One region of the Oceanobacillus sp. MO10714A genome, then DNA from elsewhere that is predicted to be linked to it. Evidence: predicted binding sites of a transcription regulator. Region 1 holds the regulator's gene; the other holds the start of a gene.
The links. The regulator NrdR, encoded in region 1, represses ribonucleotide reductase genes. The targets are predictions, from matches to a motif close to AACACNATATATNGTGTT.
Positions count from the first base shown of each region.

Region 2: nrdD (anaerobic ribonucleoside-triphosphate reductase) is a predicted target of NrdR. The motif match lies at 2,732-2,749, and genes of this name have one in related genera.

Region 1 is NZ_JAXHDC010000002.1:22,203-27,850, reverse strand. It holds gene ytxC (sporulation protein YtxC) at 1-194, opposite strand, end outside; gene dnaI (primosomal protein DnaI) at 626-1,552, opposite strand; gene SPD53_RS02580 (replication initiation and membrane attachment family protein) at 1,578-2,933, opposite strand; gene nrdR (transcriptional regulator NrdR) at 2,950-3,432, opposite strand; gene SPD53_RS02570 (glyceraldehyde-3-phosphate dehydrogenase) at 3,814-4,848, opposite strand; gene coaE (dephospho-CoA kinase) at 5,023-5,631, opposite strand; gene mutM (DNA-formamidopyrimidine glycosylase) at 5,645-5,648, opposite strand, start outside.
Region 2 is NZ_JAXHDC010000026.1:1,658-7,305, reverse strand. It holds gene mmgD (citrate synthase) at 1-158, shown strand, start outside; gene SPD53_RS12820 (bifunctional 2-methylcitrate dehydratase/aconitate hydratase) at 198-1,637, shown strand; gene prpB (methylisocitrate lyase) at 1,671-2,573, shown strand; gene nrdD (anaerobic ribonucleoside-triphosphate reductase) at 2,807-4,750, shown strand; gene SPD53_RS12805 (4Fe-4S cluster-binding domain-containing protein) at 4,771-5,430, shown strand; gene SPD53_RS12800 (hypothetical protein) at 5,577-5,648, opposite strand, start outside.

The DNA of each region.
Region 1 (5,648 bases):
TGCGTGACATAGACATCAACTAAAGATACTGCGATCGACTGGAAGATGATTTCATTTAATGGTTCCTCGTTGATCGTAAGCTGATTTCCCCGCTTTGCATTGACTTGCCAATATACGGCGATCTGTTTGTTTTGCTGAAATAATCGTTCGCAAAAACATATGACCTCCTTGTCCGACTCAAAGAAAATATCCATTTTTTTCACATCACCCTCATTTACAACCAAACTGCTATATTATATGGACTGGTCGTGAAAAAAATGATAAAACTATTGAAACTAATTACTCGACTTTTACAAGCCCAATCAATTCTACATATCTTAATATAATTTAAAAAGCTCCAACCCCTTTCATACAGCGTAAGTATCTGTAACTCTCTTCTGGAGGTCCGCAGTCCAGACACCTCTCGCTTTCCGCAGGAGGCTCCAGCTGTGCCCGCGGAAAGCATCCGTCCACCGGGCAACTGAACGGCGATTAGAGCGTCTTAATTAGTGAAAGAGCAGACACTTACGCTGTATGAAAGCAAATGGTTCGGCGGGTTTGATTTTAGGGGGTGTATAAGTAAGATAATTAAATGCAAAAAACTCCCTTCTAGTATTAAGTCCGGTTTCTACTAGAAGGAAGTACATTATTTTCTGCGGTTATAGCCCTGAACATGCATGATGTCACTTACTTGTTGGATTCGTTCAATGATTCTTGCGGCCTTTAGTGTTTCAACACCTGTTCGCGTTGTTGCAAGATGTGTTTGCAGTTGTTCCAAATTGTAATTGGATGTGAAAAAGACAGGAAGTCCTTCCATCATACGGTATTGCAGAATGGAACTTAAAATTTCATCCCGAAACCATGCGGAATGCATTTCAGCACCTATATCATCTAGCATGAGAATATCCGTCGTTTTAAATAGATCCATCTTCTCGTTGACGGAATCATCTTTCAATGATGCTTTCATTTCTCTTACGAATTCCGGCATATAAATAATCGTTGATGATATATTGTATTTTTTTAATTCATTCGCGAGAGCTCCTAGCAGGAAGGTTTTCCCTACACCGAAGATTCCATGTAAGTATATTCCCTTCTTCGGAATCTCATATTTTGCTTGTTCCAGGAAGTCGAATATCTTTAGGAGCACTTGCGTCCTGGATGAATCATTATCAATATCGGAAAATCTCGCTTGCAAAATCTCTTTTGGCATGTATAAACTTTGAATTAATTTATTCTGCTCCTGTTCCTTTTCAGCGAGTAATCTGCTATGGCATTTCTCATAACGGATATGAATTTCATCCCCTGTCACTTGCAGAATAGGCGAGTATCCTTGAATCATGTTTTTACATTCACCAAAAGAAGCACAGTGATCGCATTGCTTTGATTGGGATTTGAACTCATATAGTTTAATCAGGTTTTTATCAATCTCTTCTTGCCCCAATTCCGGGTGAATAGCGAGGAATTCTTTGATTTCTGGATCTTGAAGCAACTCTTGTTTCATTTTTTGATAATTTTCTTTAAAACTTTCGCTTTTGTTCATCCACGCTTTTAAGTTCGATTGTATTGGTTTCACTAAAATCACCCTTTTAAAGACTGGTTTAATTTCCTTCTGAATATTGTTGCAGCAACTTTGCGACCTTCCATTGCTCCTTGTTCATTGCAGGGGATTCTTTCTCTTCTTTTTTCTCTTTATGTTTCCCTGACTTATACCAATCTGGAACAATATCATTATTTGACGCACGCCCGTAATTACCTTGATGATTCCGCGCCCGCTTTGCCTTCGCTTCTTCATAACTGGCCTTTTCCTTCTTCGCAAATTCCATAGCTTCCCTTGCTGTCTGTAATTTCGCCCGAGACCAGTGACTTGCAATCTTCTCGAGATAAGCTCTGGACAATTTCATGTTTGTCTGCAATAGCACATAATGGATGAGAACATTCATAACAGCTGGCGGAAGCCCTTGATTCGTCATCACATCGCTGATCAGCTTCAGATCTTGAGCCGAAGCGGAACTTCCACTTGATAAATCTTCCAGTAATTGTTTCGGCGTAATTGTTTCTAACTCACGAATTAATAAATCTTCTCTTGTAAGTGGCTTTTCCGGTTCTTCCGCTTTGATTACTTGCTTATTAAGTTCTTTCTTTTCCACAAGACGGATTGGCTGACTATTGCTTTTTGCTCGATAAATGTCATGGCAAGCCTGTTTAAATTCTTCCCTGTCGAGATAATTCTCCTCATTTAATGACCAATTAACGGCTTTATCGATCTCAAAGCTTTCCAATTCATAGAGAATGAGCATATGAGCAATCAACTTACGGTTTTCTTTCGTCAGAACACGATAAACAGGGATCATCCGTTGCTTCAGCATCTGTTCCAGCCACTGGAAGTCTACTGTCCCGTCTTCCTCAACGGCTACTGCTTCATCTTCATGAACAGTCACTTGAACCATTCCTTCTTTAGGGGTAGTCTGGAATACTTCCTGGAAATCTGCAGTAATATTCTCGCCAGCTTCCGGTACACTGTCTTTTGCGAAAAGATCTTTTAGCTGGTTGAATTTCTGCTCACCAAGGTGATGATAAAGCAGGGATGAACACATTGCTTCTTCAAAGAAACTTTTTGAATCAAACGGACATTGCAAGTTATACGTGTAAATTGTAAACTCGTCCATTTCTTGTTTAAACGTACGTAATAAGCCGATAGCTTCCAGCTTTAAACGGGCATCATAAATTCTATCTAGTGGCAGCATCATGTAATTCATTAACGTATGATGTGTTTGCGGTATTCCTTCTTCCTGCAAGGATACTTCATTCGTAAGGGTTAAATAAAGCATAAGTGGCTCTGTACCAATAAGCGGTTGGTACAAATGTGTTAAAGATTGCAGATAATCAACTGGTAATGCTTTATCCATTCGAACAAAATACCCATCAACAGGTAATAGCTGTCCTATGCTTTTCACTGGATATTCACCCTTTTTATTCTTCCTTTTCCGCTTCATCTTGTTCTTCCGCATTAATCAATTCTTTCAATTCATCTAGAAAAACAGTAACATCTTTGAATTGACGATAGACAGAGGCAAAGCGAACATAGGCCACTTCATCAACCTTAGAGAGTCTTTCCATCACCATTTCCCCGATTAATTCCGAGTCCACTTCTGATGAACCAAGATTCCTCAGTCCTTTTTCAACCTCAAGAGCAATCTCTTCCATCGTTTCAACCGGAACTGGTCGTTTCTCACAGGCACGGATTAATCCGCGGGTCAGCTTATCCCGAGAAAATTCTTGACGCATACCGTCTTTTTTAACGACGATTAATGGAACTTCCTCCATCCGTTCAAATGTTGTGAAACGCTGACCACATCGTTCACATTCTCTTCGGCGCCGAATCGCTCTTCCGTCTTCTATCGGACGGGAATCGGTTACTTTTGTATTTTTATAATTACAGTTTGAACAACGCAACTTCGCTCACCTCTCTACCTTCAAACAAGTTTCATTTATTAGGATAGAAGCCTACACTTCTAAATGTAAAAAATAATATATCCTTTATTTTAACATGTTTCCGTAAAATCTTCTATTCGATTAAAATCCGGACATGGCCAGCCCTGGATACCTAAGTTATCACAGCATTTTTATTATCACGCATGAACGGTCTATATTCCCCCCACATCTAAACAGGAGAGAAGGAATTTCCCACTGAATGAAGTTTCACTTTTTAGTTTCTTATACAATAAAAAGATGCATCTTCGTTCGGCTGCCCCCGGAACGGAAAATGCATCTTTATAGCAGTTTGATTTATCACGCATGAACGGTCTGTAATACCCCCACTGAATGAGTTTCACTTTATGAAATTTTAGCAGTTTGTTTGTACAATAGTGATTCACCAACTAGTTTCGCCAAATCAAGGACGCGTGCAGAGTAGCCCCATTCATTATCATACCAAGCAAGGACTTTAATCTTTTTATCCTCCATTACAATCGTTGATAATCCGTCAACGATAGCTGATGAATCGGTAGTTGTAAAGTCGATTGACACAAGCGGATCCTCCGTATAGCTAATGATACCGTTATAGTCCCTTGCAGCCGCTTCTTTAAAGGCACCATTCACTTCTTCCACCGTAACGCTTTCTTCTACATCAACAACTAGGTCAACGAGCGATACGTCTGGAGTTGGAACACGTAAAGCCATTCCATGCAATTTACCATTCAAATGTGGTAATACTTCGCCAAGTGCTTTTGCGGCTCCTGTAGAAGTTGGAATAATGGATTGTGTACAGCCACGAGCACGGCGAAGGTCTTTGTGAGGATTATCCAAGTTCTTCTGATCGTTTGTGAATGCATGGACTGTAGTCATTAATCCGTTAACAATTTTGAAACGGTCATCAAGGACTTTTACGACTGGTGCTAAACAGTTAGTTGTACATGATGCGTTTGATACAATATGGTGGATATCTCCGTTATATTCTTCATCATTTACACCGATAACGATAGTTTTATCGATTTCTTTACCAGGTGCCGTAATGACAACTTTTTTCGCACCTGCCTGAAGATGTAATCCTGCTGTTTCATTTGTCTTAAACTTCCCTGTTGCTTCAATAACAACATCTATATCAAGTTCATTCCAAGGCAACTTATCCGGCTCCCTGGAACTGACAAGCTTAACTTCTTTACCGTTAATTTGCAGCGCATTGTCAAGCGCTTTCACTTCCCCTTCAAAAATACCATGAACACTATCATATTTAATTAAATGCGCTAACGTTTCGGGCGGGTAGCTTGCATTGACTGCTACAACTTCAAATTGTTCATCCACCATAGCCTGGCGGAACACCATTCTCCCGATACGTCCAAACCCATTAATTGCAATACGAATTTTACCCATCTTTACCCCATTCCTCCCAATAAGTTATACTTTATTATGTATTACTGAAATTAGTATAACACATTAAACTTGGAATGTGTGCTATTTTCATCATAATCCAGATGTTTTAATATTAAGAAAGTTGGTTACCTTATTCGTATCTTATGCAATCCATTTTATTACGGCACTGCTAAGTCAATTAACTTCAAGTATTTGCCACTTTTCTAGCAACTGCCGCAGCTGTTCATATGTTTCTTCCTTCGTGCTATTATTATTAATTACCGCGTCAGCAAGACTTGCTTTTTCCTTTACTGGCATTTGCGACTGGATGCGTTGCATTGCTTCTTCTTCTGTAAACTCATTTCTCGCCATTAAACGCTGTAACTGAATCTCTTGATCGGCATACACGACGAGAACCTTATCTACAAATTCTTGAAGCTTACTCTCAAACAGTAATGGAATATCCAGAACAACACATTGATTACCCTCACGGATGAAGTGATCCCTTTTCTCAAGCATTTTTTTCCGAATGGCAGGGTGGACGATGCCGTTTAATTGTTTCCGCTTCGTCTCGTCGGTAAACACAATTTCACCGAGCTGTTTCCGGTTAAGCGTCTTATCTTCGAGCAGGATATCCTCTCCAAAGGTTTCAATCACTTCTTTATAAGCGTCTTCTCCTGGCTCCACTACTTCTCTTGCCAATATATCAGCATCGATAACTGGGATGCCAAGTTGTCGAAACATCTTGGCAACGGTACTTTTTCCTGTCGCTATACTTCCGGTTAATCCGATGACTAAACTCAAAAAATCTCACCCCTTAG
Region 2 (5,648 bases), on a different contig from region 1:
CGCCCGTGTACTGGAAACTGGGAATACCGATTCCGCTTTATACACCTATTTTCTTCAGTGCACGGACAGCTGGATTAGCTGCTCATGTCATTGAGCAGCACAGTAATAACCGGCTTTATAGACCTCGTGTGAACTATATCGGTGCACGTTACGCTTAGTCAATCATGGATAAAAAATGGAAATGGAGAGGACAAATGATGCTACAAACAGATGATTATCAAAAAACAGACATGTTAATAGAAGAAATCACGGATTATGTATTAAATAAGGATATTACGAGTGAAGAAGCTTTTCAAACAGCGCAATATGTATTACTCGATACGTTGGGCTGTGGTATTTTAGCGCTTGATTATCCTGAATGTACGAAATTGCTTGGACCAGTCGTGCCAGGGACAATTGTTCCGAATGGGGCGCGAGTTCCCGGAACTTCTCATGTACTTGACCCTATTCAAGCAGCGTTCAATATTGGAGCGATGATTCGCTGGCTCGACTATAATGATACATGGCTTGCTGCGGAATGGGGCCATCCATCCGATAACTTAGGCGGAATTCTCGCGGTTGCTGATTACCTTAGCCAAGTAAGAATTCAGAAGGGGAAAGAACCGCTTAAAGTTGAAGAAGTACTGGAAATGATGATCAAAGCACATGAAATCCAAGGGGTGCTTGCGCTCGAGAATAGTTTGAATCGGGTAGGACTTGATCATGTCCTTTTTGTTAAGATAGCATCAACAGCTGTTGTCACGAAAATGCTTGGTGGTGGACGGGAAGAAATAACGAATGCACTTACGAATGCTTGGATTGATAATGGAAGCTTACGAACGTATCGTCATGCCCCGAATACTGGATCACGAAAATCCTGGGCCGCTGGTGACGCAACGAGTAGAGCAGTACGCCTAGCGTTGATGGCCATGCAAGGTGAAATGGGTTATCCAACTGCACTTAGTGCTCCGGGTTGGGGATTCCAAGATGTTTTATTTAATAAGAAAGAACTATTGCTTAGTCAGCCGCTGGATAGTTATGTAATGGAAAATGTGTTGTTCAAAGTTTCCTTCCCAGCTGAATTTCATGCACAAACAGCAGCAGAAGCAGGCGTACAGTTACATCCAGAAGTCGCTAGTCGCTTAGAGGAAATAGATAAAATTACGATTACAACTCATGAATCTGCTATTCGCATTATTGATAAAAAAGGACCTTTGAATAATCCGGCAGACCGGGATCACTGTTTACAATATATAACGGCTATCGCCCTGCTTGAAGGAGATATACGGGCAGAACATTATGAGGATGATTTTGCAGCAAATCCAATCATTGATATTCTGCGTGATAAGATGATCGTCGTAGAAAATAAAGAATATACAAAGGACTATCTAGATCCTGCTAAACGTTCAATCGCGAATGCTGTTCAAGTTCATTTTAAAGACGGGTCATCGACAGAAGAAGTAGAACGCGAGTATCCATTAGGGCACCGCTTCAGACGTGAGGAAGCCATTCCGAAAATAATGGAGAAGTATACGGAAAACTTAGCAACCCATTATACAGATAAACAACGCAAGAAGATTGAAGCGATAAGCTATGATTATGAAAAGTTAGCAAACATGAATGTGAATGAATTTGTTGAGTTATTTCTTATAAATTAATACGTGTCAATGATGGAGAAGGAGGACGCAGGTATGGCGTGGATTGTGGATCAACTGTCAACACAGAAGGAATTAGCTGAAAAATTAAAAGAAGAAATGGAAGCGGAGGATATTTTACAAATACCGGGGGCACATGATGCGATGGCTGCCTTAGTTGCAAGGGACGCAGGTTTCTCCGTTTTATATTTATCTGGCGGAGCTTATACGGCGAGCAGAGGACTGCCGGATCTTGGTATCGTTACAGCAACAGAGATAGCAGAACGGGCAAGGGATCTTGTCAGAGCAACGAATTTACCAGTACTCGTTGATATTGATACAGGGTTTGGCGGTGTATTAAACGTGGCACGCACAGCGCGGGAAATGGTGGAAGCAAATGTAGCTGCCGTTCAGATTGAAGACCAGCAGCTTCCCAAGAAATGTGGACATTTAAATGGAAAACAGCTCGTTACGACAGAGGAAATGGTACAAAAGATTAAAGCAATTAAAGAAGTTGCTCCTTCCTTAGTTGTCGTCGCCAGAACGGATGCACGGGCGGTGGAAGGACTAGATGCAGCAATCCGGCGCGCAGCAAGTTATGTTGAAGCTGGTGCCGATGCAATCTTCCCTGAAGCTTTACAAACGGATGAAGAATTCCGTCTGTTTGCTGAAAAAGTGGATGCCCCGTTGCTGGCGAATATGACGGAGTTTGGGAAGACACCATTTATTACTGCAGAAGAATTTCAGAATATGGGCTTCCGTATGGTCATTTATCCGGTAACTTCTTTGAGAGTAGCAGCAAAGGCATATGAACGGATCTTTACCCTAATCAAAGAGCAAGGCTCGCAAGCAGATGGTGTATTTAATATGCAGACGAGAAAAGAACTATACGAAACGATTTCTTATGATGACTTTGAAGAATTAGATCAGACGATTGCGAAGACAGTATTAGAAGACTAGTCTATTGAAAAAGATAGGTGCCAAAGAGGAATTTGCCTCCGCACCTATCTTTTTCAAATTAGTTAAAAATGCAGGGGACCGTGAGTAACCTCACAAAACTGTCAAATAGTCGTACTCTTTTCGACGCAATCTATATATAGTGATGGAAGTCACTTAGTGGTACAATATATTGTGTTAAGGTGAAGGTGGTTCATCAAGTTATGGATTAAAATGTCTAAAGGAGAGGGATTAATATGTTCCAAAGTACAATGGATATTGTTCAGAAATTCACATCACAGCAAGAGAATAAGCAAACAGATTATTTAAGACATGAAAATAGTAATTATGTCTATTCCTTACCACTTTTAAGGCACAATCTAACGAATCATGCAGAGGAAGAATTTTTATTTACACAAATTCTACCACCAAGAATGAAAGAGCTTTATGATGACGGTGTCGTTTATGTCCATGACAAACAGCTTGCCCCGTATTGTGTATCCATCAGTTGTATGGATATCGCGACAAAAGGAATTCCAACGCTTGCTAAAAACATGATTACTTCTAAACCAGCGAAGCGGATACCTACTTTACTCAGGCATTTCAGTAATGTTGTTACATTAGTATCCCAACAGGTTTCCGGTGCGGTGATGTTGGCACAGCTTTCTACCATTACAGCTTCTTATTTATTCGATGAAGAAAGCAGGGGCACTACGTATACTGATGAGGAATTAGCAGAACTGTTTCAAAGTCTGATTTGGGAGCTTAATATGCCGCTTCGGTCCGGAGCTCAGAGTAGTTTTTCAAATATTACGTTAGAGTTTGGGAAGCCGTCTGAGGAAATCAAGGATGAATACGTTGTAATCGGCGGAGAAGGAAGGAATATACAATATAAAGATATTCCAGAGGTTTACTTTGACCGAATGAACCGGGCAATTATTGAGGTAATGAGGAACGGAACAGGAAGCAATGGCATTCCATTTACCTTCCCATTATTAACGGTGCAAATTGATGATTACTTCAATTATGAAAATCCCGTGTTTATCGAACTATTGGATAAAATGTATCAATGGGGTGGTGTCTATTTCGAAAACTTTAAAACAAAGCCATTTGAAGATCCGTATTATAAAACTCTGAATCCGCTAATCCAGGCGAAAGATCCTGAAGTGAGCAGAAGTCTTTGCTGCAGACTGCAAATTAATTTAGAAACGCTCTCGAAAGCTGGAGGAGGCGTGTTCGGATCATCAACCGGTTCAACAGGCGCTGTCCAAGTACTGAATTTAAATATGAACCGAGTTCTTCTGGAATTCGGACATGATATGGAACTTGTGAAAGTGAAGATCCGTGAATATATGGAAGTCATGCAAGAAGCGCATATGGCAAAAAGAAAATGGATAGAAGCGAACAAAGAATTATATCCTACTTTCTTTGCTTATAATAAAGATTTAAAAAACTATTTTAACGTGTTTGCCCTTACAGGTATGAATGAAGGATTAATTAACTTAGGATATCAAGACGGGATGAAAGATAAAGCTGGCAAAATGGTTGCTCATGCTATTATGCAATATATGACCGAGATTGTAAATGAATTCATTGTACGCGATAAAGTTGCCTGCGGGATTGAATATGCACCAGCTGAAAATGCAGCGATTAAATTAGCCCGCCATGACCTGAAATGGGGAAAAGCAAACGAGCGGGAAGTGTTTGTACAAGGTGAAGGAGAGAATCCATATTTGACGAGCGGTTGTATGACGCCATTTTCGGAAGAGGATTTTCTGGAACAGTTGGAGAATAGCGCTGAATTTCAAGGATATGCAACCTCTGGAAGTGTTTTACACCACTTCTTGGAAGCGAAGGTAAAACCGGAAAGTTTGGCGAAATATTTGGATAAAATCTTTGAGAAGCCGATCAATTATATTACATTAACACCGACGATTACTTCTTGCATGGAGTGTGGCCAAAGAATCGTTGCGGAAGATGCAAAAAATATAGATCAGTGTCCGGTCTGCGATTCAGAAGATATTGCGACCTTCAGCAGAGTGATCGGGTATTTGAAAATGATCTCAAGAAACAGGATCCACGTCGATGAGAAGGGCTATTATGAAGGAAAATATAATTTCTGGTCTAAAGCAAGAAGGCATGATTGGACCATTAGAAAAAGATTGAAAGAAGATGCGTTAAAGGAGGTTGTTCGTCGTTAATACACGGTGAACATATGATAATGAAACTATATAATACCTTTATTCGCACATTTACCGATTTGCCTGATCATACGGCTTTATTGATTCATTCTTTATCTGGTTGTCCACTCCATTGTTTCGGGTGTCATAATTATGATGAAATCGTTGCAAACACACCGAAAGAATATAAAACGCTAGATGATCTTTATGACTATTTAAAGAAAAGTGGTTTTCTGTTTGATGCAATTATGTTCAGCGGTGGGGAATTCCTCATTAACCCATTGGACAAGGTTTGCGATTTATTGAGGCAAGTAAGAAATCTTTTTGATGGGAAAATCATCGTAACGACAAGCGGTATTTATTATAATAAGTTACGGACTTTATATGACAAGCAGCTTGTTGATGGTATCCATATCGATATGAAGTTGCCGTATCACGCATTGGACACTGAAAAAGATGCACAAATTTATAATGACATTATGGGAATCACGCCGAGTGAAAAACTTGTGGACCAATTAATCGCTAGTGTTGACGCGGTTATTGAACATAATTCGGTGTTGGATCAAGTTCGGACCGTTCGTTATCCTTTGCTGGATGATGCATTTTTTACAGAGATAAGACATTTTGTTGAAGAGAGAAAAGCTTATTATGATAGTATTGTACCTTATTACCTGAATGAATTTATTTATCCGGAAAATTAGTGGAACAGGTCTAGCTTCTTTAGCTATTTGGATAAGGAATAAGACAGAACCCCTCCTGAGTTGGATTAGGCTCAAGAGGGGTTCATTATTTACTTAAATTTGCTTCATTCTATTGGGTTAGAGGTTATTGTCTATACCCCATTGTATTAAGCGTGTAAAACTTCTGGGTCGTGATCCGTCTTTCTTAACCAATGCAGTATATGTTTTACTAAAAATTC